One region of the Duganella sp. AC917 genome, then DNA from elsewhere that is predicted to be linked to it. Evidence: predicted binding sites of a transcription regulator. Region 1 holds the regulator's gene; each other region holds the start of a gene.
The links. The regulator FNR, encoded in region 1, switches genes on or off when oxygen is low (the NO sensors DNR and NnrR bind a similar motif). The targets are predictions, from matches to a motif close to TTGATNNNNATCAA.
Positions count from the first base shown of each region.

Region 2: a site for FNR is predicted at 1,773-1,786, ahead of cqsA (alpha-hydroxyketone-type quorum-sensing autoinducer synthase). Genes of this name have one in related genera too.
Region 3: a site for FNR is predicted at 5,969-5,982, ahead of ACZ0BA_RS00950 (universal stress protein). Genes of this name have one in related genera too.
Region 4: a site for FNR is predicted at 2,728-2,741, ahead of ACZ0BA_RS16100 (glycine-rich domain-containing protein). Genes of this name have one in related genera too.

Region 1 covers NZ_OZ409848.1:5,191,744-5,199,244, forward strand. The annotation lists gene ccoN (cytochrome-c oxidase, cbb3-type subunit I) at 1-292, shown strand, start outside; gene ccoO (cytochrome-c oxidase, cbb3-type subunit II) at 307-921, shown strand; gene ACZ0BA_RS22665 (cbb3-type cytochrome oxidase subunit 3) at 923-1,108, shown strand; gene ccoP (cytochrome-c oxidase, cbb3-type subunit III) at 1,101-2,075, shown strand; gene ccoG (cytochrome c oxidase accessory protein CcoG) at 2,088-3,473, shown strand; gene ACZ0BA_RS22680 (FixH family protein) at 3,484-4,002, shown strand; gene fnr (fumarate/nitrate reduction transcriptional regulator Fnr) at 4,048-4,806, opposite strand; gene ACZ0BA_RS22690 (alpha/beta fold hydrolase) at 5,036-5,785, shown strand; gene ACZ0BA_RS22695 (response regulator) at 5,893-7,501, shown strand, end outside.
Region 2 covers NZ_OZ409848.1:6,678,143-6,685,643, forward strand. The annotation lists gene ACZ0BA_RS29200 (response regulator) at 1-414, opposite strand, end outside; gene ACZ0BA_RS29205 (sensor histidine kinase) at 419-1,699, opposite strand; gene cqsA (alpha-hydroxyketone-type quorum-sensing autoinducer synthase) at 1,867-3,153, shown strand; gene ACZ0BA_RS29215 (group II truncated hemoglobin) at 3,205-3,603, shown strand; gene ACZ0BA_RS29220 (DNA recombination protein RmuC) at 3,608-4,924, shown strand; gene ACZ0BA_RS29225 (acyl CoA:acetate/3-ketoacid CoA transferase) at 4,940-6,907, shown strand; gene moeA (molybdopterin molybdotransferase MoeA) at 6,916-7,501, opposite strand, start outside.
Region 3 covers NZ_OZ409848.1:210,450-217,950, forward strand. The annotation lists gene ACZ0BA_RS00920 (TonB-dependent receptor) at 1-1,329, shown strand, start outside; gene ACZ0BA_RS00925 (DUF2325 domain-containing protein) at 1,424-2,740, opposite strand; gene ACZ0BA_RS00930 (hypothetical protein) at 2,753-3,091, opposite strand; gene hemP (hemin uptake protein HemP) at 3,206-3,403, opposite strand; gene ACZ0BA_RS00940 (Crp/Fnr family transcriptional regulator) at 3,595-4,392, opposite strand; gene ACZ0BA_RS00945 (response regulator) at 4,691-5,335, opposite strand; gene ACZ0BA_RS00950 (universal stress protein) at 5,427-5,894, opposite strand; gene ACZ0BA_RS00955 (protein phosphatase CheZ) at 6,300-7,139, shown strand; gene ACZ0BA_RS00960 (chemotaxis protein CheA) at 7,139-7,501, shown strand, end outside.
Region 4 covers NZ_OZ409848.1:3,707,344-3,714,844, forward strand. The annotation lists gene ACZ0BA_RS16090 (glutamine--tRNA ligase/YqeY domain fusion protein) at 1-621, shown strand, start outside; gene ACZ0BA_RS16095 (CHASE domain-containing protein) at 832-2,661, shown strand; gene ACZ0BA_RS16100 (glycine-rich domain-containing protein) at 2,820-3,638, shown strand; gene ACZ0BA_RS16105 (hypothetical protein) at 3,761-4,000, opposite strand; gene ACZ0BA_RS16110 (hypothetical protein) at 4,269-4,514, opposite strand; gene ACZ0BA_RS16115 (hypothetical protein) at 4,796-5,047, shown strand; gene ACZ0BA_RS16120 (SDR family oxidoreductase) at 5,099-6,001, opposite strand; gene ACZ0BA_RS16125 (CDP-6-deoxy-delta-3,4-glucoseen reductase) at 6,014-7,042, shown strand; gene ACZ0BA_RS16130 (MFS transporter) at 7,106-7,501, shown strand, end outside.

The DNA.
Region 1 (7,501 bases):
CGACCTGCACTTCTGGGTCGCCACCATCGGCATCGTGCTGTACATCGCCGCGATGTGGATCGCCGGCGTCATGCAGGGCCTGATGTGGCGCGCGGTCAACCCCGACGGCACCCTGACCTACACCTTCGTCGAAGGCGTCAAGGCCACCTATCCGTACTACGTGGTGCGCTTCGGCGGCGGCCTGCTGTACCTGGGCGGCATGTGCCTGATGGGCTACAACACCTGGATGACCTTGCGTAACCGCGTCACCGCGACCGCGCGCATTCCCGCGCTGGCCGCCGGTCACGCCTGATATCGGAGCACAAGATGAAATTTTCCCATGATTGGATTGAAAAGAATCCCTGGCTGCTGATTGCGCTGGTGACCCTGGTGGTCAGCGTCGGCGGCGCCGTCGAGATCGTGCCGCTGTTCTTCCAGAAATCGACCACCGAGCCGGTCGCGGGCCTGAAGCCGTACTCGCCGCTACGCCTGGCCGGACGCGACGTCTACGTGCGCGAAGGCTGCTACAACTGCCACTCGCAGATGGTGCGGCCGTTCCGCGCGGAGACCGAGCGCTACGGCCACTACTCGGTCGCCGGCGAGTTCGTCTACGACCGGCCGTTCCAGTGGGGTTCCAAGCGCACCGGTCCCGACCTGGCGCGCGTGGGCGGCCGCTACAGCGACGAATGGCACCGCACCCACCTGGCCAGCCCGCGCGACGTGGTGCCGGAGTCGAACATGCCGAACTATCCATGGCTGGCAAAGACCGCGCTGGTACCTGCCGAGATCGTGCCGAAGATGCGCGCGCTCAAACGCCTGGGCGATCCGTACACCGACGCCGAGATCGCCGCCGCGCCGGAAGAGCTGAAAGACAAGACCGAAGAAGAGGCCCTGATCGCCTATCTGCAAGGCTTGGGCACACTAATCAAGACGAGGAACTAGCATGGCTATCGAAAACCTGTTTGACCGCGCCAGCAGCGTGATGACGGTGATTTCCTTCATCACGTTTGCCGGCATCCTGTGGTGGACCTTCATCTCCAACAAGGAAGCCGACTTCGCCAAGGCCGCGCGACTCCCTTTCGACGACGAGCACCTCGACCATCCTGATCGGGAGAACGGCCATGGCTGATTTCACCAACGGTTTCTGGGACCTCTACATCGTCGTGCTGACCTTGCTCGGTATCGCCGGCTGCGGCATCCTGCTGTATTCGCAGGCCAAGGTCAAGCTGGCCAAGGGCAAGGACGGCAAGGTGAATACAACGGGCCACGTCTGGGACGAGGACCTGACCGAACTGAACACGCCGATGCCGCGCTGGTGGATGTGGCTGTTTTACATCACCATCGTCTTCGCGCTGGCCTACCTGTTCCTGTATCCGGGCCTGGGCAGCTACGCGGGCAAGCTGGGCTGGAAATCGTCCGGCCAGTACCAGGCCGAGCTCAAGCAGGCGGAATCCGAGTACGGTCCGTTGTTCGCGCAATACCAGAAGCAGGACCTGAAAAAGGTCGCCGCCGATCCGCAGGCGCACGCCATCGGCCAGCGCCTGTTCCTGACCTACTGCGCGCAGTGCCACGGCTCGGACGCGCGCGGCAACAAGGGCTTCCCCAACCTGACCGACAAGGACTGGCTGTTCGGCGGCTCGCCGGAAATCATCAAGGAAACCATCCTGCACGGCCGCATGGGCATCATGCCGCCGATGGGCGCCGCGCTCGGCTCGGACAAGGATGTGGAAAACGTCGCCCATTATGTGCTCAGCCTGTCTGGCTCGACCGCCGATCCGATCAAGGCCGTGTTCGGCAAAGGCAAGTTCGGCGCCTGCATGGCCTGCCACAGCGCCGGCGGCACCGGCAACCAGACCATCGGCGCGCCCAACCTGAGCGACAAGATCTGGCTGTTCGGCGGCAGCGCCGAGACGATCATGGAAACCATCCGCAAAGGCCGCAACGCCACCATGCCGGCGTTCGAGGACTTCCTCGGCGACGCCAAGGTGCACGTGCTGGCCGCGTACGTCTGGGGTTTGTCGAACGATGTCAACGCGCCCGAAGCGTCGCCCAATCCGCCGCCGGCCGTCGCCACCGCCACGCCGGCTGCGGAATAAGTGTAGAACGCTATGATCTCGCCTGAATCGCAAGTCGTCCACATGTACGCCGCTCGGGAGGAAATCTACCCGCGCGAGACCTCGGGCCGTTATGCCCGGCTGCGCTGGTTGTTCGTCTGGCTGACGCAGCTGGCGTTCTATTGCACGCCGTGGCTGCAATGGAACGACCGCCAGGCGCTGCTGTTCGACCTGGGCGCGCGCAAGTTCTACATCTTCGGCCTGGTGTTGTGGCCGCAGGACTTCATCTATCTGGCCGCGCTGCTGATCATCTGCGCGTATTTGCTGTTCCTGGCGACGGCGGTGGCCGGGCGCGTGTGGTGCGGCTTCGCCTGTCCGCAAACGGTGTACACCGAAATCTTCCTGTGGATAGAACGCAAGATCGAAGGCAAGCGCAGCGCGCGCATGGCGCTCGACCGCCGGCCGCCGTCGGCCGCCAAGTTCGCCAAGAAAAGCGCCAAGCACGTGGCCTGGGGCGCCGTCGCGCTGTGGACCGGCTTTACCTTCGTTGGCTACTTCACACCGATCAAGCATCTGGCCGGCGAGGTGGCGACGCTGAGCTTTGGCCCGTGGGAATGGTTTTGGGTGGTGTTCTACAGCGTTGCCACCTACGGCAACGCCGGCTGGATGCGCGAGCAGGTGTGCAAATACATGTGCCCGTACGCCCGCTTCCAGAGCTCGATGTTCGACCCCGACACCTTGATCATCACCTACGCCGGCGAGCGCGGCGAACCGCGCATGCCGCTGTCGAAGAAGCAAGCCGGCAAAGGCGGCGATTGCATCGACTGCTCGATGTGCGTACAGGTATGCCCGACCGGCATCGACATCCGCAACGGCCTGCAATATGAATGCATCGGCTGCGCCGCCTGCGTCGACGCCTGCAACGGCGTCATGGACAAGGTCGGCCTGCCGCGCGGGCTGATACGCTACAGTACCGAGCGCGCGATGGACCAGCATGACACGCCGACGCAAATTCGCCAGCGCACCTTGCGCCCACGCGTGCTGATCTACGCCGCCATCCTGGCGCTGATCGTGGCCGCCGTCGGCACCGCGCTGATCCTGCGGGTGCCGCTCAAGCTGGACGTGATCCGCGACCGTGGCGCCATGGGCCGCGAGGTCGAGGACGGCATGATCGAAAACGTGTACCGGCTGCAGATCATGAACACGTCCGAGCGGGCGCAGACCTACCGCATCCGCGTCAGCGGCATTCCCACGCTGGCGCAGGTCACGCCGGAGCTGGTGCGGGTCGACGCCACCGACACCAAAGCGCATCCGATCCGGTTGCGCACGGCGCACGGCGCCGCCCATCCGGGCTCGAACAAGATTGTCGTCGAACTGACGTCGGTCGACGACCCGTCGCTGCATGTGAAAGAAGACGCGGTCTTCATCGTACCGCGCTAAGGAGAACGCCATGACCGTATCGATATCGCAGTCCACGCTGACGCCGTGGTGGAAGCAGCGCTGGCCCTGGCTGCTGATGGCCGGGCCGGCGATCGTCATCGTCGCCGGCAGCTATACCGGCTACCTGGCCTTCACGCGGCAGGACGCGCTGGTGGTGGGCGACTACTACAAGCAGGGCAAGGCCATCAACCAGGACTTGCGGCGCGACCGCGCGGCCAGCGCGCTGGGGTTATCGATGGCGATCGGCTACGACGCCACGCAAGGCATGCTGACCGGCCAGTTGCGCCGAAACAGTGACGACCACGGCAAGACGGAGCGATTGTTCGTGCGGCTGTCGCACGCGACCTTGCCGGCCAAGGACATCCAGGTGGTGGTGCAGCCGGACGAGTTCGGCGCCTTCCAGATCAATCTGCCGATGCTCGAGCGCAGCCGCTGGGTGGTGCTGGTGGAAGGCGAAAAACGCGACTGGCGCCTGGCCGGCGCCTGGAGCTGGCCGGCAGAACGCAGCGTGACGTTGCGTGCCGAATGATTTCCGGCCCGGTGATGGCAGCGAGTTTACGTTGTCATTCCGACGTTAGTGGCAGGTCTGGGTGCCGGCGGTGATGGCCTTGAGCGTCGGCGGGTCGAGCAGTTCGATTTCGCGGTTGCTGACGCGCAGCAAGCCTCCCTTCTTGAACTTCGACAGCAGGCGGCTGATGCTTTCGATCGTCAGACCCAGGTAGTTGCCGATCTCTTCGCGCGACATACGCAGCTGGAAAGTATTGGGCGAGTAACCGCGCGCTTCATACCGCGACGACAGGTTGACCAGGAACGCGGCGAACCGCTGCGTCGCCTGCATATTGCCCAGCAGGAGCATGACGCTTTGCTCGCGCGTGATCTCCTGGCTCATCATGCGGTGGAAATGTCGCAGCAAGGTCGGCATGTCGGCCAGCAGCTGTTGCAGGCTGCCGAATGGAATCTCGCACACCTCGCTGTCCTCCAGCGCCACGGCGGTGCAATGGTGCAGGTCGGTGCTGATGGCGTCCATGCCCAGCAGCTCGCCCGCCATCTGGAATCCGGTGATCTGCTCGGCGCCCTCGCGGTTGACCTGGTAGGTCTTGAAATGCCCGAGCCGGATCGCGTACAGGTTCACGAACGGATCGCCGATGCGGAACAAGGTGCTGCCGCGCGCGACCTTGCGGCGGCGGCCAATGATCTGGTCAAGCCGGTCCATGTCTGCGTTGCCCAGGCCCATTGGTAAACACAGCTGGTGCATGCTGCAGTTGGCGCAGCTCGCCTTGAGGATGTCGATGGTGGCGCCGGGCAGCACCAGGGAGGGGAGGTCTCTGATCATGCGCCAGTGTAGACCATCGGATGCGATATTTTCGCGATGCCGCAGTGGCCCGATCAAGTATTTGCGCATGTGCAACATAGCGGGATGCAAGCAGCCCTTCCCGGGCCACACCAAAATATTTCGACATTTCGCAAAATTTATCTTGCGCGCTATTTGATTGTTCGCTATAGTTCAACTCAAGCAAGTAGCACACTATTTAATCACAAACAACCAACCGAAAGGAACCACCATGAAACGCTCGATCATCGCCTCCGCCCTGCTGGCCTCCACCGTCCTGACCGCCCAAGCCGCCGCGCCGGCCGCCGACACCACCGTGGTGCTGGTGCATGGCGCCTTCGCCGACGGCTCCAGCTGGGAAAAAGTCATCCCGCTGCTGCAAGCCAAGGGCTTGAAGGTGGTGGCTGTGCAAAACCCGCTGACCTCGCTGGCGGACGACGTCGCCGCCGCCCAGCGCGTGATCGACGCGCAAACCGGTAAAGTCGTGCTGGTCGGCCACTCGTGGGGCGGCACCGTGATCACCCAGGCCGGCACCAGCGACAAGGTCAAGGCGCTGGTCTACGTGGCCGCGTTCGCGCCGTCGGAAGGCCAGGCCACCGCCGACCTGGGCAAGGACTACGCCGTGCCACCAGGCATCGCCACCTTGCAGGCCGACGCCGGCGGTTTCCTGTGGCTGCCCGCCGCATCGGTCGCCAGCAACTTCGCCCAAGACGTGTCGCCGGCCACCGCCGCGCTGATCGCCGCCACCCAGGGCCCGATCGCCGCCAAGGCCTTTGCCGACAAAACCACCGTGGCGGCCTGGAAAAACAAGGCGAACTATTACATCGCCGCCTCCGACGACCGCATGATCGATCCGGCCCTGCAGCAAGTGTTCGCCAAGAAGATCAACGCCACTACGATCACGCTGAAGTCGAGCCACGTGCCGATGGTGTCGCAGCCGCAAAAAGTGGCCGATGTGATCATCGCCGCAGCACAACGCTAATCCTGTTGCCAAGGTCGGCCATTGATAGGAGAATTCCCAAGCGCACTGCGATACCCGGCGCCTGGTAATTCTCCGATTTCATGTCCGACCCGCCCGACAAGGATGAAATGAAGCCACTTGGGATCAAGGCGAAAGTTGCGCTGGCGACAAGCATCACGTCGATCCTGATGATCGCGCTGGTCACCGTGGTCCAGATGCAACGCATGAAGGCGGATTTCACCAAGGTGCTGTTCACGCAGCAGACGGCGCTGATCGGCCGCACCGCCGAGGAACTCGACGACAAGCTGACCATGCTGCTCGACATCATCGCCTTGTCGGCGCGCCATCAGCCGGTCGAGCTGGCCGGTTCCACCGAGCGCCTGCGGGCCTACTACCAGGACCGCGCCGTGTTGGCGTTGTTCGACGATCTGCTGGTGCTCAGCCCGCAGGGCGTGGTGGTGGCCGACGTCCCGGTCCGGCCGGGCCGGGTCGGCCTGGACGCCTCCGACCGCGTCTACTTCAAAACCGTGATGCGCACCCGCAAGCCGCTGATCGCCGAGCCGGTGATCGGCAAATCCCATAAGCAGCCTATCGTGCAGATGGTGGCGCCCGTGCTCAACGCCAACGGCGAGGTGGTGTGCGTGCTTAACGGCGTGCTGCGCCTGTACAAGGACAATGTGCTGGGCCACCTGCGCACCGCCAAGGTCGGCAAAAGCGGTTACTTTTTCGCCCTCACGCGCGGCGAGCATCCGGTCTACGTGTTGCATCCGGACGCCAGCCGCCTGCTGCAGCCGCGCCAGGCCGGCGCCAACGCCGCCACCACGCGCGCGTTGCAAGACGGTTTCGAGGGCACCGTCGACAGCATCAACGGCAATGGCGAGCGCGCCCTCAACAGCTACAAGACGCTCAAGTCGGTCGACTGGGTGCTGGCCGCCTCGTTGCCGGCCGAGGAGGCGTTCGAACCCTTCGACGGCGTGCTCTCGCGCGTGCTGCTGTGGAGCGTGGTGGCGTCGATCCTGGCGGCGCTGCTGATCGGCTGGCTCACCCTCGGGTTGCTGGCGCCGCTCATCAAATTGCGCGACGCCATCGTCGCGATGCGCGGCGACGCCACCCACTTCGCGCCGCTGCCGGTGCGCGCCAACGACGAGGTCGGCCAGTTGACCGCCGCCTTCAACAATCTGATGCGCGACCGCCTGGCGGCCGACGCGCGCCTGCAAAGCCTGGTCGAATTCGCCCCCAACGCGATTGTCGTGGTCGGCGTCGACGGCCGCATCGAAACCTTCAACCGCGAGGCCGAGCGCCGCTTCGGCTACCGCCGCGACGAGATCCTCGGCCAGCCGCTCGAAACGCTGGTGCCGGTGCCGCTGCGCACACAGCACGCCGCGCACCGCGCCAAGTTCTTTGCCGAGCGCCTCAGCGCCGAACCGGTGCGCATGGGCGAAGGCACGCCGATGCACGGCCTGCGCCGCGACGGCAGCGAGTTTCCGGTCGAGATCAACCTGAGCGCGGTGCGCACCGACCAGGGCACCAAGGTGCTGGCCGTCATTTCCGACATCACCGAGCGGCGCCGCCTGCAGCTGGAGGTCGAGGCGCGCGCCCAGGAGCTGGAGCAGGAGCGCGACCGCGCCGAGGCCGCCAACCGCGCCAAGAGCGAGTTCGTGGCCAACATGAGCCACGAGATCCGCACGCCGATGAACGCGGTGCTGGGCATGGCCTACCTGCTGGGCAACACCAGCC
Region 2 (7,501 bases), 1.5 Mb from region 1:
GGCGTTGACGGCGATTTTTTCGTCGGCCGTGCCGGTGAACAAGATCTTCTTGCACGGCAGCTGGCTGACCGCCTCGCAAAATTCCAGACCGTTCAGTTGCGGCATCGAGTAATCGATCACCAGCACCGACGGCGTCGAGAAGCGCCGGCGCTGCTCGCCGATGCGGTAGATGCGCTCCAGGTCGAGCGCGATGGTGCACTGGTCGCCGGTCAGGTTTTGCATGTCGAAGTTCACTTGTAGCAGCACGCCATCGTCCGCCTCGCTTTGGCGCAGCCATTGCAGCGCGGCCGAGGTGTCGTGGAAGGTTTTGCTCGCCAGCATGGGATCAAGCTGGAACGACAGGCTTTTGAGAAAGGAGTCGCTGTCGTCGACCAGCACGGTCAGCGTCGGATGGGAGTAGACGGGCAGATGCATTGATTCACCTTGAAGAGGACAACTGCTGGGGAAACTCCAGCACGAAGATGGCGTACGCGCTCTCGCGCGACACGCAGCGTATGTTGGCGTTCCACGCTTCCATGATTTCCTGGCACAGCGCCAGGCCGATGCCGGCGCCGTTGTGCGGCGGGTAGGAGTAGAAGCGGCGAAAGATCAGCGCCATTTGCGGCGCCGGAATGCCGCAGCCGGTGTCGATGAACAGCAGGCGGGGCGGCTCGTGGGCGCCGTCGACGACGATGCGCACGCGGCCCTTGCCGGCGCGCTGCACCGCCTTGAGCGCGTTGCGCAGCAAATTGAGCAGGATCACCACCGACAGCTCGGCCTGGCCGGCGAAACGGAAGTTGTGGCGCAGCTCCAGCGTGACCATCTTTTGCTGGCCGGTGCTGGAAAACGGGTAGCGCTTGAGCACGGCCTCGACCACGGTATCCATCGATACCGTCTCGACCGGCCGCAGGTTCTGCCGCACCGCCGTGGCGCTGAGCAGGAACAGGTCGATCATGTGGTTCATGTGCCGCACCTCGAACTGGATGCGGGCCAGCGCGTCGATCGTGCCGAGCCGGTCCTCGGCCACCCGGCCGTTGATGTCCGAGAACAACCTCAGTAGGCCACGCACGTTGGCGTCGACGCTGGTCAGCGGCGTGCGCAGCTCGTGGGCCACGGTGGCCAGCCCGGCGCCGAGTCCGGCCAGCTTTTCCTGCGCCAGCACATTGCGGCTGATCTTGGCCGCCGACAGTACGGCGATGGTGAACCAGTGCACCGGCAATTGCTGCAGCACCGGCTTGCTCAGCAGGATGGCGGTTTCGCCGAGCGCGACGGCGGCGGCGCACGCCAGCGCGGTGCCGATCAGATAAGCCCGCAACGCCAGGTTGGTGTCGAAGTGGAACAGCACGACCAGACCGATCAACAACGACTCCGCCCACACGCCCGAAGCATGGTTCATCACGAACATGAAGGTGAAGAAAAAGGGAAAGATGTAGCTGAGCGCGACCAGCAGGTACAGCTCGAGCATGCGGCGCGTGAACTGGCGCGCGAACAGCCCGAGCGCGCACAGCAGGATACCGAGCATGCGCAGCGGCAGGCTTTCGTATTCCTGGGGAAAAAAGTGCTGCCAGATCACGTAGTACAGCGGCATGCCGACCGTGCCGATGCAAGCGAGCAGCAGCACGCGCACGGTCGCATGGTCCTCACGGCCATGATACAGCAGCAGCGACTGGACCACTCCGTGTTGCCAACGTTTCCAGCGTGCTTGCAGGGGATGCTTCATGGTCGATGTGACGTATATCAAGCTTGCATCATCGCCTGAAACCCAAGCGTCCTCAGCCATATCAAATCCAAAGTTGATTTGTATCAATCTCTCGCTCTTTATTTGCTGCAAGGTGCGACATGAGATTCACAAAATAGCAACCTTTCAACTTTTAAGGAGATAACAAGATGTCAAACGCTATTGCTGGCAACCTCCCGCGCGGCCTGGCCGCTTCCGCCCTGTCCGCCGCGCGCGCCTTCACCTTGTCCGCCGAGCAGGTGATGCCCGATTATGTAAACGCCCGCATGGACGAGCACTACGTGACCCGTATCGCCCGGCTGCTGGCAGGCGAGCATCCGCATGCGTGGCAGCCGACGCCGCGCGGCGCTGTGTTTTTAGCCGGCAACGACTACCTGTGCCTGGGCGGGGAGCCGGCGCTGGTGGGCGCGCAGATCGCCGCGCTGCGCGACAGCCATGGGCAAATGCTGATGTCGGCCGTGTATTTACAGGAGGGCAGCGCCCAGCATCGCCTCGAGCGCAAGTTCGCCGCGCTGATGGGGGCGCAGGACGGCATTTTGGCGCAATCGGGCTGGGCCGCCAATGTCGGCCTGGTGCAGACGCTGGCCGCGCCCGGCATCCCGGTGTATCTGGACATGCAAGCCCACGCGTCGTTATGGGAGGGCGTGCAGTCGGCTGCGGCGACGCCGGTGTCCTTTTTGCACAATGATATGGAGCATCTGCGCAAGCAGCTGGCGCGCCATGGACGCGGGCTGATCGCCGTCGACGCGCTGTATAGCACCAACGGTAGCCTGGCACCGCTGCGCGCGCTGGTGGAGATCGCGGAAGAGCACGGCTGCCTGCTGATCGTCGACGAATCGCATTCGTTGGGCACGCACGGGCCGCGCGGCGCCGGGCTGGTGGCGGCGCAGGGGCTTGGCGAGCGCGTCCATTTCCGCACCGCGTCGCTGGCCAAGGCGTTTGCCGGGCGCGCCGGCTTCATCACCTGTTCCAGCAAATTCAAAGGTTACTTCCTGTCGGAATCGCGGCCGGCCATTTTCAGCTCCTGCCTGCTGGGTCACGAACTGGCGTGGTTCGACGCCGCCATCGATTTTGTCGCGGCCGCCGACGACCGCCGCGCCGCGCTGCGCGCACATTCGCTGGCGTTGCGCGAGGAGTTGGGTGCGCTAGGCTATAACGTCGGCGAGGGCAGCGAACAGATCATCGCGCTGGAACCGGGACCGGAGCCGAAGACGCTGGCGCTGCGCAAGCTGCTGGAGTCGCACGGCATCTACGGCGCCATGTTTTGCGCGCCGGCCACGGCCAAAAACCGCTCGCTGGTGCGGCTCACGCTCAACTCGGGCCTGGACGATACGCAACTGGCGCGCATCGTCCAGGCGTGCGAGGACATCCGCTCGCGCGTCGATCTGGAGAGCTGGTCGTCGACGCGGCGCTTGAACCGGCTGGCGCTGGTGTGAGCGCGCGCATGGGGCGGCGCGGTGCGGCAACGTGCGCTATGGTGCGCTATCATGGCGGCTATGACTGAACCACAAACCCTGTATGAAGTGATCGGCGGCGAATCGCGCGTGCGCGAGATGGTCGACCGTTTTTACGACCTGATGGAACTCGAGCCCGAGTTCGCGCTGCTGCGCGCCGCCCATCCGCCCACGCTGGACAACGCGCGCGAGCGGCTGTTCATGTTTCTCAGCGGCTGGATGGGCGGGCCGGACCTGTACATCGCAGCGCACGGCCATCCGCGCCTGCGGATGCGGCACATGCCGTTCGCCATCGGCACGCAGGAGCGCGACCAGTGGCTGCGCGCGATGGCGTGGGCGATGGAGGATGTCGGCATCGACGAGGCGCTCAGGGTGCGGCTGATGGAGTCGTTCTACCAGACCGCCGACTGGATGCGCAACAAGCCGGATTGACGCCATGACCCACACCGAATTTATTGTCCTGCTGGCGGCGCTGGCGCTGGTGCTGGTGCTTCAGCTGGTCGCGCTGCTGCGCGCGCGCGCCGGTGGCGCCCAGGCCGACGGCGGCCTCGCCGAGCGCATCGAGCGGGTCGAGCGCGAAGTGCGCATGCAGCTGCAAACCACCGCCCAAACCACGCACGCGGCCAGCGTGCAGCAGTTCGAGGACATGCGCCGCCAGTTGCAGGCGCAGGGGCTGGTCGGGCGCGAAGAACAGAGCCGGGGCCTGAAGCAGTTCGCCGACAGCATGAACCAGGCGCTGGCCCGGCTGACCGAGTCGAACGCGGCGCGCATGCAGGAGGTGCGCGCGACCCTGGAGGCCAAGATCAAGGATCTGCAGGCCGACAACGGCGCCCGGCTCGAAGAGATGCGCAAAACCGTCGACGAGAAGCTGCACGCGACCCTCGAGACGCGGCTGACCGCCTCGTTCCAGCAGGTGTCCGAGCGGCTCGAGCGCGTTCACCAGGGCTTGGGCGAGATGCAGCAGCTGGCGCTGGGCGTCGGCGATTTGAAGCGGGTGCTGACCAACGTTAAAACGCGCGGCACCTGGGGCGAGGTGCAGCTGGAGATGCTGCTCGAGCAGGTGCTGACGCCGGAGCAGTACGGCAAGAACGTCGAAACCATCGCTGGCAGCGGCGCGCGCGTTGAATTCGCGCTCAAGCTGCCGGGGCAAATCGAGGGTGGGGCGCCGGTGTGGATGCCGATCGACGCCAAGTTCCCCAAGGAGCAATACGAAAGGCTGCTGGACGCCGCCGACCGCGCCGACGCCGAGGGCGTGGCGTTGGCCGGGCGCGAGCTGGAACGGGCGGTGCGCGGCGAGGCCAAAACGATTTCGGAAAAATACGTGTCGCCGCCGCACACCACGGATTTCGCCATCCTGTTCCTGCCGACCGAGGGCCTGTACGCGGAAGTGATGCGCCGTCCCGGCCTGGCCGATGAACTGCAGCGGCTACACCGCATCAGCATCGCCGGGCCGTCGACCTTGTCGGCGCTGCTCAACAGCCTGCAGATGGGCTTCCGCACCCTGGCGCTGGAGAAGCGCTCGTCGGAAGTGTGGCAGGTGCTGGGCGCGGTGAAGACGGAGTTCGCCAAGTTCGGCGACGTGCTGGCGGCGACCAAGCTGACCCTCGAGCGCGCCGCCAAGAACATCGAATCGGCCGAAACCCGCAGCCGGCAAATGGCGCGCAAGCTCAAGACGGTGGAGGCGCTGCCGAGCGAGGCGGCGCAGCTGCTGCTGGGGCCTGAAGTCGATAAAACCGATCTTGAAACGGACTAAATAACGGAGCCGATCATGCCAGGACGCAGCCTTGATTTTTCCACCGTCGGCATGCCGGCCGTCCAACGCGACAAGATCGTCAGCGCGGCCGACGCGGTCGGGCTGATACGCGACGGCGACACCATCGCCACCGGCGGCTTTGTCGGCGTCGGATTCGCCGAGAATATCGCGGTGGCGCTGGAGCGGCGCTTCCTCGCGCCGTCGTCCGACGGCGGCGGCCATCCGCGCGACCTGACCCTGGTCTACGCGGCAGGGCAGGGCGACGGCAAGGATCGCGGCCTCAATCACCTGGCGCACGAGGGCATGCTCAAACGGGTCGTCGGCGGTCACTGGAGCCTGGTGCCCAAGCTGCAGCAGCTGGCCATCGACGGCAAGATCGAAGCGTACAACCTGCCGCAAGGCGTCATCAGCCAGCTATTTCGCGACACCGCAGCCGGCAAACCCGGTTTGCTGACGCACGTCGGCCTGGGGACGTTTGTCGATCCGCGCCACGGCGGCGGCAAGATCAACGACCGCACCACCGAGGAGCTGGTGGAGGTGGCGACCATGGGCGGCAACGAGTACCTGTTCTACAAGGCGCAGCCGGTGCACGTGGGGATCATCCGGGGCACGACGGCGGACGCCAACGGCAACGTCACCATGGAGCGCGAGGCGCTGACGCTGGAGGCGCTGGCGATCGCGATGGCGGCGCACAACTCGGGCGGCATCGTCATCGTGCAGGTCGAGCGGATCGCCGAGCGCGGCACGCTCAATCCGCGCCAGGTCAAGATCCCCGGCATCCTGGTCGACTGCGTGGTGGTGGCCGAAAAGCCCGAATATCACATGCAGACTTTCGCCGAGCCTTACAACCCGGCGTTCGCCGGCGAACTGCGGGCGGCCTTGTCGGCGGTGGCGCCGATGCCGCTGTCGGAGCGCAAGATCATCGCGCGCCGCGCCTTGATGGAGCTGCGGCCGAACAATGTCGTCAATCTGGGCATCGGCATGCCGGAGGGTGTGGCCAATGTCGCGGCGGAGGAGAAGCTGCTCGACCTGGTGACCTTGACGGCCGAACCGGGCGTGATCGGCGGCCTGCCCGCCGGCGGCTTGAACTTCGGCGCGGCCACCAACGCTGACGCGGTCATCGACCAGCCTTACCAGTTCGATTTTTACGACGGCGGCGGGCTCGATGTGGCTTTTCTCGGCCTGGCGCAGGCCGACCGGCATGGGAATCTGAACGTCAGCAAATTCGGCAGCAAGCTGGCCGGCGCCGGAGGCTTCATCAACATCAGCCAGAACGCGCGCAAGGTGGTATTTGTCGGCACCTTCACCGCCGACAAGGGACGCACGCGTAAATTCATCGACGAAGTCGAGCATCGCACCTATAGCGGCGAGTATGCCGCGCGGCGCGGCCAGGAAGCCTTGTTCGTCACCGAGCGTTGCGTGTTCAAACTGGTGCTGGAGGATGGGGTGTCGGGACTGGAGTTGATCGAGATCGCGCCCGGCGTCGATCTGGAGCGCGACATTTTGGCGCAGATGGATTTCAAGCCTTCGATCAGCGCGGAGCTGAAGTTGATGGACGCGCGTATTTTCGGGCCATCGCCGATGAACTGGCGGGTCGACTTCCTGGCGCAGCCGCTGGAGCAGCGGCTGGTGTATGACGACAGGCAGGAACTGTTCTTCGTGAATTTCGAAGGCTTCGAGGTCGGCGACGCGGCCACCATCGAGCGTATTTGCGAGCTGGTGTCGGAGCGCCTGTCGCCGTTGGGACGCAAGGTGCCAGCGGTGATCAACTACGATAACTTCTCGATCGCGCCGGATTTGATGGATCAATATGTGGAGGCGGTCGACAAGCTCTCGGATCGCTACTACAGCAAGGTCACGCGCTACGCGCACAGCACCTTCATGCGCGCCAGCCTGGGGCGGGCATTCCGCCGCATCGAGAAGGACGCGGCGTTGTTCGCCAACTCGGCGGAGGCCCTGCTGCGGTTGCGGCAGGATGGATAGTCGCCGCGTTAAATCAAACCGTCGAACAGGATGATATCGACCGCGTCGCCAACGGCGACACTGGCCTGCTCATGCCGCAGCACGACGATGCAATTCGCCTCCGTCATCGAGCTCAGTATCCCCGAGCCCTGCGCGCCGGTGAGACGTACCAAGGCCTCGCCACCAGGGCCGGTGGTGACGATGCCGCGCTGGTACTCGGTGCGGCCGGGGCGCTTGCGGATTGCCTCCGTGGCGCGCGCCCGCACAGTCTGCGGCATCGCCTGGGCTTCGCCGACACCCATCATGCGCAGCAACGCCGGCCGCGCGAACATATAAAACGACACCATCACCGCCACTGGATTGCCCGGCAATCCAAACAGCCAGGCGGCGTCGCCGCCGTTGCGCACCTCACCGAAAGCCAGCGGGCGGCCCGGCCGCATCGCCAGCTTCCAGAAGGCGACGTCGCCGAGCAGCGCCATGATGTCGCGCGTGTAGTCGGCCGCGCCCTCGGACACGCCGCCCGAGGTGATGATGGCGTCGGCGTCGCGGCAGGCCGCCTGCAGCGCCGCCTGCAACGCCGCCGGATCGTCGCGCACGATGCCAAGGTCGACCACC
Region 3 (7,501 bases), 5.0 Mb from region 1:
GGTTCGATCCGCGAGGCGTCGACCACGCTCAAGGGTATCGACTTCCGCGGTTCGCGCGAACTGATCCAGCTGCCGGCGGGCGCGGCCAACGTCGCCCTGGGCGGCGACTACCGCAACTACCACTACAAGCAGACCCCGAACGCGAGCTCGTCGGACATCTACGGCTTCAGCGCTTCGCCTGAGTACGACATGGAACGCGACAACTACGGCGCGTTTGCCGAGTTGAACATCCCTGTGATCAAGAGCATCGAAGTGACCGCCGCTGCGCGTTACGACACCATCGAAGCGGTCAAGAACCACGTCGCCAACCGCGAAATGGGCAGCAAGGAATCGGCCAGCACCTACAAGGTTTCGGCCCGTTGGCAGCCGACCCAGTCGTTCCTGGTGCGCGGCTCGTACGGCACCGGCTTCAAGGCGCCGTCGATGCTCGACATCGGCCAGCCACTGGTGGCGGCCGGCTTCACCGCCTCGCCATGGGAATGCCCGGCCAACCTGGCCGCCGAGAACTCGGCCTACTGCCGCGTTGGCAAGAGCCAGTACAACGTGCTGTCCGGCGGCAACGAGAACCTCAAGCCTGAGAAGTCGAAGCAGTTCACCGTGGGCTTCCGTTTCGAGCCGACCTCGTCGTTCTACGTCCAGGCCGACCTGTGGGACGTGAAGATCCGTGACGCGGTTTCCGCCGTGTCGGAAGCGCAGATCTTCGCCGATCCGGTGCAGTTCCGCGACCTGTTCACCACCTTCGTGGAACCAGGCAGCGGCCAGACGCTGTGGGCCAAGAAAACGCTGTCGGTTAACATCGGCCAGACCCACAACCAAGGTATCGACTGGGAAACGACCTACCGTCACCGCTTCGGTTTCGGCAACCTGAGCACCACGCTGAACGGCACCTACCTGCTCAAGTCGGACTACACCCGTCCGGGCACCAGCAACGACTGGGTCAACAGCATGAACTTCTTCGGTATCAATGATTCCGTATCGTTCCGCCATGTGATCCGTCTGGCCACCACGCTCGACACCGGCGCGTTCTCGAACTCGGTCATCGCCAACTTCCGCAACGGTTACACGGACGCCTCGGCGACCTCGTACAACCTGGGTACGAACAAGAACGAAACGTTCCGTATCGAAGTGCCGTCGCACCTGACCTTCGACTGGCAGGGTAAGTGGCAGGCGACCAAGGCTATCGGCCTGCGCGCCGGCGTGAAAAACATCGCCGACCGCAATCCGCCGCTGTCGCTGCGCGCTTCGTCCGGCCACCAGATCGGCTACGACGCACGTTACGCCGATCCTATCGGCCGGACGTTCTACCTGACCGGCAACTACACCTTCTAAGCCGCTTCAGCGCTTAGCAAGCAAAAGCCCCCACCAACCTGAACACGGTCAAAACCGTGTTTCAGGCGGGTGGGGGCTTTTTTTATGCCGGCCTTTACGGTTCGGCGCCGGCCTGCTCCAGGCCGCGCGCCAGGCTCGAGATGCTGGGATTGTCGATGAACACGCAACGCGTACCCGTGCGCTTGCAATAATCCTTGACCCGCCAGTAGGCGCTGTGGCTGATGCAGCCGGTCTGGCAGATCACCAGGTCGGCCGCCGCCAGGCTGGCGTCGAGGCGGTTGGCGTTGTCCTCCAGCCCGCCGTCGTGGTGGGCGAACTGCGCGCCCTGTTGCTCGATGAGCTCGCGGTAGGTGGCAACGTTGCCCGAGCGTCCGCCCACGCACAGCACGGCCCGGTCGCTCAGGCGCAGCGGCATCTTCATGACATGCTCGACCACCTGACGCGTTTCCTCATGGATCGGCGCCGGCGGCTCGACCGCGCGCAGCGCCTCGGTCTTGAGCTCGGCGATCTGCTGGCGCAGCGCGCGCTCGCGCTCGTCCATCTGGGCCAGCCGCTCGGCCAGCTTGGCGCGCGTTTCCAGGCCGGGGATCGACTCCTTCAACTGTTCCAGCTCGGTACGCAGCGAATCGATCATGCTGTCCTTGCCCACCAGTTGCGCGCGCAGCTGCATCACTTGCGTCGCGTGGCGCTCGGCGTCGGCGCTCTTGTCGGCCAGCAGCGCGGCGGCGCGCTGCTGGGCCTTGGCGAGGTCGTGCGTCAGGCGCACATTCTCGGCCAGGGTGGCGTTGAACTTGCCGATGTCGGCGCGCACGCAGGCGCCGGCCTGGTGCTGCACCATGTGCAGGTCGCGGCACATCTGTTCCTCCAGCTCGCTGCTGCAGCGCGGATGCGTCAGCCCGGCCCAAAAGGCGCCGGCGACGTCGCCATTGGCCACGGCGGTGCGCCACAGCTCGCCGACCTGTTCGGTCGTTTTGGCGCCGCGAAAGCGCAGCAGCACGGCCGCGTAACGGCGTTCCAGTTCCTTTTGCAGCGCTTCGGACAGGCGGTTGCGGTTGGCGCATTCGGTGACCGCGCCCACGTGCACCTCGTAATCATCGGCCACGACCTTGCCGCTGGTGACCTTGTCGACCAGCTTGCGCAGCACGCCCAGCGGGAAGCCGACGCCGACCAGCGGGCAGTGGCAGGCGTGGCCCAGTTCCCACAAGCGGCGGCGGCGCGAGGTTTGCGCCTCCGGATCGCCGGCGAGTATCGCCGCAACGTTGCTGATGACCGGTTTGACGACTTGCCGGGCCGGCTGGTCGGCGTCAAACCGCATCGGGGCCTGGGACTGGGCGGGCGCCGGGTTGGCGGTGCCCAGTTGCGGCATGACGGCGGCGACGATGGCCGCCAGCGGATCGTGTTTCTCGCACATCGGGTGGTCTCCTCAGGCGGTGGCCGGCGTGTTGCGCGCGCGTGCCATGATGCGGCTGAGAAAGTTGGACTTCTCCTGCTCGTGCATATTGCGTTCGACCACCGTGGCCCACTGCTCGGACAACTGCTGGCAGGTAGCGCTGAGCACCGGCGCCAGGTCCGGCAGGCTGGCCAGCGCCTTCAGGTGGCGTTCGATCACCGAGGCCAGCTTGACGCAGCCGCCGGCCGCGTCGCCGCCGGCCGTGTAGTGCGACATCAGATGCAGCACGGCGGACAGCATCAGTTCTGGATTGTGTCCGCCCTGTCCCTGCGGCGGGGCGAGAAAAATCGGGTTGCTACGGTCTATGGCCATCAAACGCTCCTGGTCGGTTGGGAGTGCGGCTGGCGGTGTGACTGGCGACTCGGGGGGGAGTGGGCGCGGCGGCGCCCGGGACAAGCAAGGTTAAAGGACGGTGATCGGGCCGGATCAGGCGGTCAAAATCAGCTTGTTGAGCTGGGTGACGCGCAGGCGGTAGACGCGGCCTGCGTGTTCGATTTCGAGTTCGCGGCCGCCTTCCATCAGGCCGGCGCTGCTAATGCGCTTGACGGGCGACACCGCCGAAGACACCACGGCGGGGGAAGGGCGGGCTTGCTGCGAGACGGGCATGGGCAGGGTGGTGGTCATCGTCGTTTCTCCTTTAAATAAGAATGATTCGTATTTGCATTCATTATTGTGGAAGGCGGGATGGAATGCAAGCGTTATTTGAAATGAAAGCGGGTGACACTGCCGAGTGCCACTGCGGGGTGACGCACGAAAAAAAGCCCGGCGGGGAGGCCGGGCCCAAGGCTGGGTGATTGCCCGATAACGGCCGGGGCCTACAGCGCGGCCAGCAGCTGGCCGGGCGTGACCGTCTCGCCCGCCTTGCTTTTGGCCGCGGCCAGTTGTTTGGCGCGGGTGCGCGACGGCGGCAGGCGCCGCAAGGTTTTGAGCGCCTCCGGGTCCTTGATGCCGATCGTGCGCTGGTCGACGCTGATGAGGCCGATTTCGTTAAAGGCCGACAACGTGCGGCTGACCGTTTCCAAGGTCAGGCCCAGGTAGCTGCCGATCTCGTGGCGCGTCATGCGCAGGTTGAACAGCTTGCTGGAATAACCCATCTGCGCGAAACGGTCCGCCAGCGAGACCAGGAAACGCGCCACGCGGGCCTCGGCGCTGAGCGCGCCCAGCATGCCGATCATCGCCTGTTCGCGCACCAGTTCGCGGCTCATGACGCCGTACATCATGTTTTCCAGCTCCAGGTGCACGCGGCCGAGCGCGGTGAGCTTCTTGAACGGCAGCAAAATCAGGTCGCAGTCCGACAGCGCCACCGCCTCCGACGAGTAGTGGCGGGTATGGATGCCGTCGACGCCGAGCATGTCGCCCTTCATCGGGAAGCTGAGTACTTGTTCGTTGCCGAACTCGTCGATCAGCACGGTTTTGAGGAAGCCGGAGTTGACGATGTACAGCGTGTCGAACGGCTGGCCGATCGTGTGGATGCGCTGGCCCGTCTTGAACTGCACGTGCTGGAACAGCAGTTCTTCGGTCGAGACCGAGACGGCCGCCGGGATGTGCAGCAGGTCGCAGACCTCTTTCAGGTTCGACCAGAGCCGTCCCTGACGCTGGCGGCCTGCTTCCATCGACGAGGATTGCACCGTCGCGGTGGTGACTGGGCGAATTTCAGACGCTTGCGTTGACAGCATGTTGATCTCCTGATCGGGTGACTCTGTACGTTAGGCAGGGGACGCTTGATTGCATGACATCTTGTACAGCAAATGTTCCGTATGGCATCTCGTAACATTGCGTGTAGCCTTGCAGCATCAATCGTGTGGTTTCAGTATGCCAACAGAGGGAGCAGATAGATATCAGCAATGGCTGAATATGGGAGTAGGCGTCAGCGCACGGGTGTAGGAGGACTCCTACTGATCAGTATGGTCGTCAGGTCTTGAAGGGAGACAACAGTCGATGCGCCACGGCATATTGGACCATCTCCGAGAGCGAGTTCATGCCCATTTTCTGCATGATGCGGGTTTTATGGGTGCTGACGGTCTTCACGCTCAGGTGCAGGCTGTTGGCGATCTCGGTAATGGATTTTCCGGCGACCAACAAAGAAAAGACCTCGAACTCGCGGTCCGACAGCTGTTTATGCAACAGGCTCTCGTTGGGCATCATGATGTTGAGGGCCAATTGCTCGGCCACCTCGGTGCTGATGTAAGGCCGGCCGGAGGCGACCTTGCGGATCGCGCCGACCAGCTGGGTGCCGGCGCTCTCCTTGGTCAGGTAGCCCTGGGCGCCGGCGCGGATGGCGCGCACGGCGTATTGCTCCTCCTCGTGCATGGTGAGGATCAGGATGGCGAGCTTGGGCGCCTCGGCCTTGATCTGGCGGATCAGGTCGACGCCGCTGCGCCCCGGCATCGACAGGTCCAGCAGCAGCAGGTCGAAGCCGCCCTGGCGCACATGGCCGAGCACTTCGAAGCCGTCGATCGCCTCGCCCACGATATCGATGTCGGGGGCGCCGTCGAGGATGCGCTTGAGACCCTCGCGCATGATGGTGTGGTCGTCGGCAATAACTATTCGAATCATAAAGACGCTATCTCAAGTGACCTGAAGTAAATACTGTTGTTTTTGAATTAACCTTGTGAGCTTACTACAGAAATCGCGGTCCGCCCGCATTTTATTTGTGGTCCGGCTCTTTGATCAAGCGATGCACCAGCACCGGAATGCGCGAGTGCGACAAGACCTTGTTGGTCACGCTGCCAAGCAATAGTTGGCCCCAGCCGCTGCGCCCGTGCGAGCCCATGAAGATCAGGTCGCACGCGTGGTTTTCCGCGACATCGACGATTTTCAGCGCCGCGCTTTCGGAGAACGTTGTCAATGCCTCGCAGCGGACGTTGCGGCGCGCGCACGACTCGACCACGTCCTTGGTGTGCTCCTTGCCGGCGCGCAGCATCGCCGCGCGGTACTCGTCCTCGCTTGGGTAGCTGGGCGGGATGATTTCCACGTAGATCGGATATTGGTACTCGGGCGCGACAAACAGGGCCAGCACCTCGGCGCCGAGCTGCTCGGCCAGCGCCACCCCGGCGCAGGCGGTCTTGCTCGACACGGCGGAGCCATCGGTGGTGATCAGGATTTTGCGGTACATGGCGAGCCTCCTCTGTCAACGCGGCCTACCTCTTATTGTAGTCGCGATTGGCGGTATTGTTAGTAAGGAAAGACTTGATGTTTATCAAATAAAACTGCGAATAAACGCGGTTTCCGCGCCGGCCGCCAGCCGCTGTAACACTTGTTCACAGTTGCTCTGCGGCTTTTTTGCACATGGGCATCACTTTGTGTCTTTAATGCCTCCTTTGCTCATGTATCCGATGATAGTATCTCCAAATACAACGAAACGCGGCTTTGAGACGGAGAACAGGGCAGTCGACCGACGCCGGGATTGAATAATTCCATGTTGCCCTGCTACACTCGCATAAGTGCTTTTTATTGCCGAGCGTCATCACTACGCAGGGTTGAGGGCAGCAATTTTACAAATTATGGAGAAGCAGGGATTATGACCAACGCCGCTGATGATTTCGACGCATTATTTGAAGAAGTGTCCGCTCAGAGCAAGACCGCAGCGCCCGCTCCAGCGCCTGCCCCCGCACCAGCCGCCGAAGACGACCTCGAGAGCCTGTTCGACGAGGTCTCCTCGTCGCGCCCGGCCGCCGCCGCGCCGGCGCCCGCGCCCGCTGCGGTAGCGGCGCCGGCAGCGGCTGCCCCGGCCGCCGACGGCGCCGAGGCCGAGGAGGGCGGCGACAAGCCGATGTTCGAGCGCCTGGGCGGCATCGTGCGCCTGTTGCACGATTCGCTGCGCGAACTGGGCTACGACAAGGCGCTCACCGAGGCCTCGTCGCAGATCAACGACGCCCAGGACCGCCTGGAGTATGTCGCCACCTTGACCGAACAGGCTGCCAACAAGGTGCTCAACACGCTCGACGAGGGCATGCCCGAACAGGACACCTTGTCGAAGAAATCGAAGGAAATGGAAAACCGCTGGGCCGACCTGTTCGCGGGCAAGCTCAGCCTTGACCAGTTCAAGCAACTCGCCGGCGATTCGCAGGCCTTCGCCGTGGCCGTGTCGGCCGCCACCGAGGCCGAAAAAGCCCGCTTGCTGGAAATTATGATGGCCCAGGACTTCCAGGACATCACCGGTCAACTGATCAAGAAGGTCGTGAACATCACCAAAACGGTGGAGCACGAACTGGCAGAACTGCTGCGCGACAACGCGCCGCCGGCGGTACGCGAGAAAATCGCGCAAAAAGAAGTGTCCCTGATGTCAGGTCCGTCGGCTCCGGCCGTGGCGCTGAACCAGGACAATGTCGACGACCTGCTTGCTGATCTGGGATTCTAATGGACGATATGCTGAAGGATTTCGTCGTCGAGGCGATGGATCTGGCGGTCAACGTTGAAGAGCACTTGCTGCGGCTCGAACGCGACCCCGACAACAAAGAGACGCTGAACGCCGTGTTCCGCTCCTTCCATACCATCAAGGGCGGCGCCGGTTTCATGGGCCTGCCGGCGATGGTCGCGGCCTGCCACCTGACCGAGAACCTGTTCGACGCGCTGCGCACCGGCGCCGCGCCGGTGACGCCGATCGCGATCGAAGCGGCGCTGCAGGCGTCCGGCTTCGTGGCCGACCAGCTCGCCGAACTGAACAACGGTGCCGAGCCGCACAGCCTGGCGCCGATGCCGCACGACCTGGAAGTGATCCTG
Region 4 (7,501 bases), 1.5 Mb from region 1:
AACTATCCAGAGGGCCAGAGCGAGGAATGCACGTCGCCGGTCCACCCGCACCACCCGGAGATGGGCGTGCGCACCTTCCCGATCACGCGCGAGCTGTGGATCGAGGAGGAGGATTTCATGGAAGTGCCGAGCAAGGGCTATTTCCGCTACTACCCGCCGATCGACGACAAGCCGGGCAGCCGCGTGCGCCTGCGCCACGGCTACGTGACCGAGTGCACCGGGTACGACAAGGATGAGAACGGCAAGGTCGTCGCCGTCCATGTGAATTACTTCCCGGACTCCAAGTCGGGCACGCCCGGTTCGGACAACTACAAGGTCAAGGGCAACATCCACTGGGTGTCCGCCGCCACCGCGCTGCAGGCCGAAGTGCGCCTGTTCGACCGCCTGTTCACCGACGCCCAGCCGGACGCCGGCGGCAAGGAATTCCTGTCGCTGCTCAATCCGAACGCCAAGGAAGTGGTCACCGCCTATCTGGAGCCGGGCATGAGCGCGGCCCAGCCGGACCAGCGCTTCCAGTTCGAACGGCACGGCTACTTCGTCGCCGACCGCGTCGACTCGAGCGCAGGCAAGCCGGTGTTCAACCGCATCGTCACGCTAAAAGATAGCTTCGTCGCCAAATAAGGCGGCCAGCTCCCCCGGAAACCGGCGCCTTCCGCGAGGATGCGCCGGTTTTTTTCATTCCTCCGCACACAAGAACGTCCAGGACAAGTGGCATTTTTTATAAATTTACTTGACTAGGATTACCATTATTTTCTATATTCAAGGCGGGTAGACATCGTTGAAGTTGCTTGAAAGGCAATCGGAATGGAGGCACTTCTCGCGCAGCGTCAAATGTTTTCCCCGCCAAAATCGGTCTGGTGGGCCGGGATCATGCTGTCCTTGGGCGTGGGCGCGCTGTGCTATGTCGCCGCGTATAAAATGGTCGAGTACGACGCCGGCGAACGCTTTATGCACCAGGCGCGCAACGCCCAATACCACATCAGCTCCCGCATCGACACGTATGCCGACGTGCTGCGCGCCACCGCCAGCTACTTCGACGCCAGCGGCAAGGTCGAACGCGAGGATTTTCACCGCTTTGTGCGCGGACTGAAGTTGTCGACCCAGTTTCCGGCGCTCGTCAGCATCAACTATGCGGAATACATCACCGAGGCCCAGCGCGAGGATTTCGAGAAGGTATCGCGTCACAGCGGCGACGGCACGCCCAACGGCTATCCCGACTACGTCGTCCAGCCGACCGGGCGCCGCACCGACTATTCGGTCATCACGATGATCGAGCCGATCGCCACGTTCCGCTGGCGGGTCGGCCTCGATATCACGCACAAACCGGCGGTGGCGCAGGCGCTGGCCAACGCGCGCGACACCGGCGAGATCAGCACGTCCGGCAAGCAGATCGACATGGACAGCTTCGGCCAGGGCGGCGGCATGGCGATCCGGCTGCCGCTGTACCGCAAGGATATGCCGCTAAACAACACCCAGGAGCGCCGCGCCGCCTACCGGGGTTCGGTCGGCATCGGTTTCAGCGTGCCGCGCCTGGTGCAGCTGGCGATGGACCAGATGCAGGTGCGCGACGTGCGCCTGCGCCTGTACGACGGCGGCGACGGCGGCGACCGCACGCCGGCCGCGTCGCCCCCGGCCCTGCTGTTCGACAACAAGGTCAACGGCGACGACAACGTGCGTCCAGCCGACCAGTTCTCCATCGTGCTGCCGCTGACCTTCAACGGCCGCCAATGGCATGCCCACTTCAGCGCGCCCAAGGCGGCCTGGTCGAGCCGCTTCGACCTGTTCCTGCCGTGGCTGGCCATGTTGAGCGGCTTTATCGGCTCGCTGCTGTTCTACCTGCTGATCCACACGCTGTCGTCGTCGCGCATGCGGGCGATCAAGATGGCCAAGGTGATGACCAAGGAACTGCGCGACAGCCAGGCCAAGCTGCAGCAATCGCACCACAAGCTGCGCCGGCTGGCCGCGCACGCCGACCAGATCAAGGAGCAGGAACGCAAGCGCATCGCGCGTGAAATCCATGACGACCTCGGCCAGAACCTGCTGGTGCTGCGCATCGAGGCCGACATGCTGGCCACCCGTACCCGCCACCGCCATCCGCGCCTGCACGCGCGCGCCAAAAGCACGCTCAGCCAGATCGACAGCACGATCAAAAGCGTGCGCCACATCATCAACGATCTGCGTCCGAACGTGCTGGACCTGGGCTTGAACGCGGCCGTCGAATGGCAGATCGCCCAGTTCCGCCAGCGCTCCGGCATGGTATGCGAGCTGATCGAGCACCAGCGCGACATCCGCATCGACGACCATTGCGCCACCGCTTTCTTCCGGGTGCTGCAGGAATCGCTGAGCAATATCGTCCAGCACGCGCACGCCAGCCTGGTGCGGGTGGAATTACGCCAGGCCGGCGGCATGTTGAGCATGACCATCACCGACAATGGCGTCGGCATGCGGGCGAGCAATCGCAACAAGGTCGGGTCGTTCGGCCTGGTCGGCATCGAGGAACGCATCAGCTTGCTGGGAGGCGTGTGTTCCATCATCGGCAGCCCCAATGCCGGCACCACGGTCGCCATCTCGGTGCCGATCGACCACGTGCCGCCGCCCTCCAACGACGACATCAACGACCTCAACGACAGCGGCCACCTGAGCGCCAACGCCATCGCCTGAATCCCCCCGGTTTGTCCCGTCGTTCCCTAGGAGAAGTCAGCGGCATGTAGGAATTTCCTCAAAACATTGATAAATATCAAACGTTAATAAGCAAAGTTGAGCAAAAATCAATTGCTTCGTAACGTTTTTTAACCCGTATCAATTTAGAGGAGATGTCCATGAACGTCATCAACGCACTGGATCTGGACGCAATCAAGGTCAAGCTGATGCATAAGGAATCCGGCGAAGGCTGGTCGCTGGAACGTGCCAACGCTGTTGAGTTCGAATATCGCCGATTCCTGACACTGATGAAAAAGTATCCCCACGAACAGACTTCGCCGCTGGTCGACGTGGACACGTTCTGGCACTACCATATTCTCGATACGATGAAGTACGCCGAAGATTGCCAGGCCGTGTTCGGCTACTTCCTGCACCACTTCCCGTACGTCGGCATGCGCGGCGAGGCGGACGAAGCGTCGCTGGCGCGCATTGGGCAGCGGATGAAGGAACTGTACGAAGCGGAATTCGGCGAAGACTATGTGCGTCCGGCGAAGCGCGCCTTCGAAGGCGCGACCCAGGCCAACGCCTTCTGCGGCTCCCCCGAGCAAGCCAACGCGTTCTGCGGTTCGCCCGAAAAGCAAGCCAACGCATTCTGCGGCTCGCCTGACGTGCAGGCAAACGCCTTCTGCGGTTCGCCGGAGAAACAGGCGAACGCCTTCTGCGGCAGCCCTGAAAAGCAAGCCAACGCCTTCTGCGGCTCGCCCGAGAAACAGGCCAATGCCTTCTGCGGCAGCCCTGAAAAGCAAGCGAACGCCTTCTGTGGCAGCCCGGAAAAAATGCAAGCGAACGCGTTTTGCGGTTCGCCTGAGAAACAAGCGAACGCGTTTTGCGGCTCTCCTGAAGAGAAAGTCGCTTTTTGCGGCAGCCCTGAGAAAGTCGTATCCGCCAAGGTCCCTCATCAGCCGGGACTGTTCAGCGGTCGCCCTACCCTGAGCTAGGAATCAAGCATCGCCGACCACGTCGGCGCAAGCGAACCATGGTGGGCCGATCAAAACCGGCCCCACCTAAGACAACGGCGCGTTACCGAGAGGTGCGCGCCGTTGTTTTTTTTGGTCACCTATCAGGCCGCCATCATTTCGCGCAGCTCGCGGATGCTGAAATCGCTGATCTCGTGCATACGGATCAGGATGGTCGCACCAATCGGGAGCGTGTTGTGGCGAATTTTGCTGATGACAGGTGGTGCTACTTCCAGCGCGCGCGACAGCGCAGCATCGTTTTTCAGCTGCAGCTTTTCGATGATGGCGTCGAGGACGCGGTTTGGATTGTAGGTTGGGGAGGCGGTGATTTCTTTGATAGACATAATGTTTAAGTAGGTTCGTAGCCGTTTTCGCAAAAAAACGACACATGGGTAAATAAAATTTTTAGCTCAATTACCAGTGAAGCACTACAAAACGCGAACTTTTATGCCGGTTTTTAGTGCCTAGCCGCGATAATACACGTTTTTGTTAACGAACGGCTAACCCGAGCTGTATTTGTGTGAGATTTTGATAGATTTTACACCCATTTCTTATGCTAAGAAGAATCTGTTGCAAAAAAGGGTATAAAACATTGTAAAGTTTTGTAGCAACTCAGCTCGTGCGGCTGAGTCCGGAAGCGCGGAAGCACCATTCAACGGCCATCAGGGCGGCCAGTTGCGCGATGGTGCCGGGAAGGAAGATCGTCGAGGTCGATCCGAATCCCGCTTCGCTGGACGAGCAGCGCCAGCCCACACGCCGACGGATTTCATCCGGTGCCGGTGGCGGACGGCGCGCGCACTCACGCAGCTGCATGTAGGCACGGACCTGCTCTTTCGTCGGATGCAAAGTGGCTGGCATACGCGAGCTCCTTTTAGAGATAACAACGATATCGCATCAAGCGCCGATTTATTTGATGCGCGTCAAGCAAGTCATCTTAATAGTTTGACACAGAAAGCTGACATCGGGCTTGCACTGGTATAAGTCTTGGTTTCTTTTTACACCTTTTTGCTGGGCAACTACAAGCGCCACGCGGCCACTATGTGCGCGGAGTCACGCCCGACATGATCTGGTCGTTTAAAATGACGCTTTTCCCGCCTCCGGCCGGACCGACAACCGCAATTCACAACACTAAGGCGCCCATGACCTACGAAGAATTCCTCGATGAGGTAACCACCCTGCTGCACGAGATGTACAACCTCGACGACGCGGCCGCGATCAAGCTGGTGGTCGACGCGCAGGAGGCCGAGTATTTCGTCGCGCACGACGACAATGAAGAGATGCGCACGGTTGAACAGGCGAAGAAAGACGCCACCGCGCTGCATGAGGCAAAGCAGAACCGCAACCAAACCCAGCGCAAGCAGCAGTTGCGCAAGGTGCAGCAGAAGAAGTAAGAATCAGAAATAAACGGGCGGCTTGCCCTCAGCCCGCGCCGCCCGCTGGCGTTACAGTTCCGCCAGCATCCCGGCCACCGTCGGATAGCGCAGCCGCACGCCGAGCTCGCGCTTGATGCGTCCATTGCTCAGCCTGCGTGATTCGGACATGAACGACAGCAGCGCCGGCGTGATCACCTGTTTCAATTCAGCACGCGGCAAACGCGGCGGCCGCTGCATGCCGAAGGCGTCCGCCACTGCGTCGAAATACTCGGCCATCTTCATGTCGCTGTCATCGACCGCATGGTAGATACGGTTTGGCAAGCCACCAAACAGCGCGCTGACGATGATCGTGGCCAGATCGTCGGCATGGATATGGTTGGTGTACACGTCCTCGGCGGCCAGCAAGGCTGGCGTGCCCTGTTGCAAGCGCTTGATCGGCAAGCGCTCGGCCCCATAAATACCAGGCACGCGCAGGATGGACAGGTCCGAACCGGCGCGCACCGCCCAGCGCCGCAGCACGGCCTCGGCGTCGACCCGGCGCGTGGCCCGGGGGTTGCGCGGCGCCACCGGACGGCTCTCGTCAAACAGCGCGCCGCCGCAATCGCCATACACCCCGGTGGTACTGACATAAACCATACGGCCTTGCTCAGGTAAAATGGCGGTCAGGTTACGCGTGCGCCGGTCCAGCGCGCCCTCGGCCGGTGGCGGCGCCAGGTGCACCACGTACCTGGCCAGCCCGGCCAGGCGCCGCAAACTGGCGGGATGGTCGAGATCGGCCACCAGCGGCACGGCGCCCAAGGCGCGCAACTCGGCGCGGCGCTCGGGCTGGCTGGTGGTGGCGAACACGCGGAAATGGCGGCGCAGCAGCGGCACCAGGCGCATGCCGACATCGCCGCAGCCGACGATGAGCAGGCGCGGCCGGTTGAATGTTTGGGAATGGTGTTCGTTATTGATTAGCTTGATGTTTTTCATCTGAAGGATTGTATGACGTTTCAAATTACAGTACAGCCTAGCGGCCACCAATTCAGCTGCGAGGCGGACGAAACCGTGCTGGCGGCGGCGATACGCGCCGGCGTCGGCCTGCCTTACGGCTGCAAGAACGGCGCTTGCAGTTCCTGCCGCGGCAAGGTCCTGTCCGGCTCGGTGACGCACAAGGCGCACCAGGAACGCGCGCTGAGCAAGGAAGACGAAGCGGCCGGTTATTCGCTGTTCTGCTGCGCCACCGCGCACGAGGACCTGGTCATCGAAGCGCGCGAAGTGGCCGGCAGCGACGACTATCCTATCCGCAAGATGCCATCGCGCGTCGCGACGCTGGAAAAAGTGGCGCCGGACGTGGTCGTGATGACCTTGCAATTGCCGGCCAACGAGACGCTGAAATTCCGCGCCGGCCAGTATATCGAATTCATGCTGCGCGACGGCAAGCGCCGCAGCTACAGCCTGGCATCGCCGCCGGACCAGGACCAGCCGCTGGCCCTGCACATCCGCCACCTGCCCGGTGGCCTGTTCACCGACCAGGTGTTCACGACGATGAAGGAACGCGACATCCTGCGCTTCGAAGGCCCGATGGGCACCTTCTTCGTGCGCGAGGATACCGACAAGCCGATGGTGCTGCTGGCCTCGGGCACCGGCTTCGCGCCGATCAAGGCCATCGTCGAGCATTTGCGCGCGCAGGACTCGCAGCGCGCCATGACCTTGTACTGGGGCGGTCGCCGCCCGCAAGACCTGTACATGGACGCGCTGTGCCGCCAGTGGGAAGCGATCCTGCCGAACTTCAAGTATGTGCCGGTGGTCTCGGCCCCGCTGCCGGAAGACAACTGGAGCGGCCGCACCGGCTATGTGCACGCGGCCGTCATGGCCGACCTGCCGGACCTGTCGGGCTACCAGGTGTACGCATGCGGCGCGCCGGTGATGGTCGACTCGGCCAAGCAGGACTTTGTCGCGCAATGCCGTCTGCCGGAGGAGGAATTCTACGCCGACGCCTTCACCACAGAAGCCGACATCAACAAACCGTAACAGCATCCAACCGCGGGCGGCCTGGGATGCGGAGTCCCAGGACCCCGCTCCCAGAAAGCCCCAATGTCAGACAGTTCCACCTCCAACGCTACCAACGGTTTTAGCGTTCTGCGTCACCGCAACTTTACCCTGTACCTCGGCGCCCGCACCCTCGCCACCCTCGCCGTCCAGATGCAAAACGTCGCCATCGGCTGGCAGGTGTATTCGATGACGCACAATCTGTTCGACCTCGGCCTGATCGGACTGGCGCAGTTCGCGCCTTTCCTGCTGCTGATCCTGATTGCCGGCCACGCGGCCGACCGCTACGACCGTCGCAACCTGATCGCCCTCGCGCTGGCGGCGCAGCTGCTGTGCGGGCTGACCTTGCTGGCCTTCACCATGGCCGGCCTCAGTACCGTGTGGCCGGTGTTTGCCGTGCTGGTGCTGTTCGGCAGCGCGCGCGCCTTCATGGGACCGGCC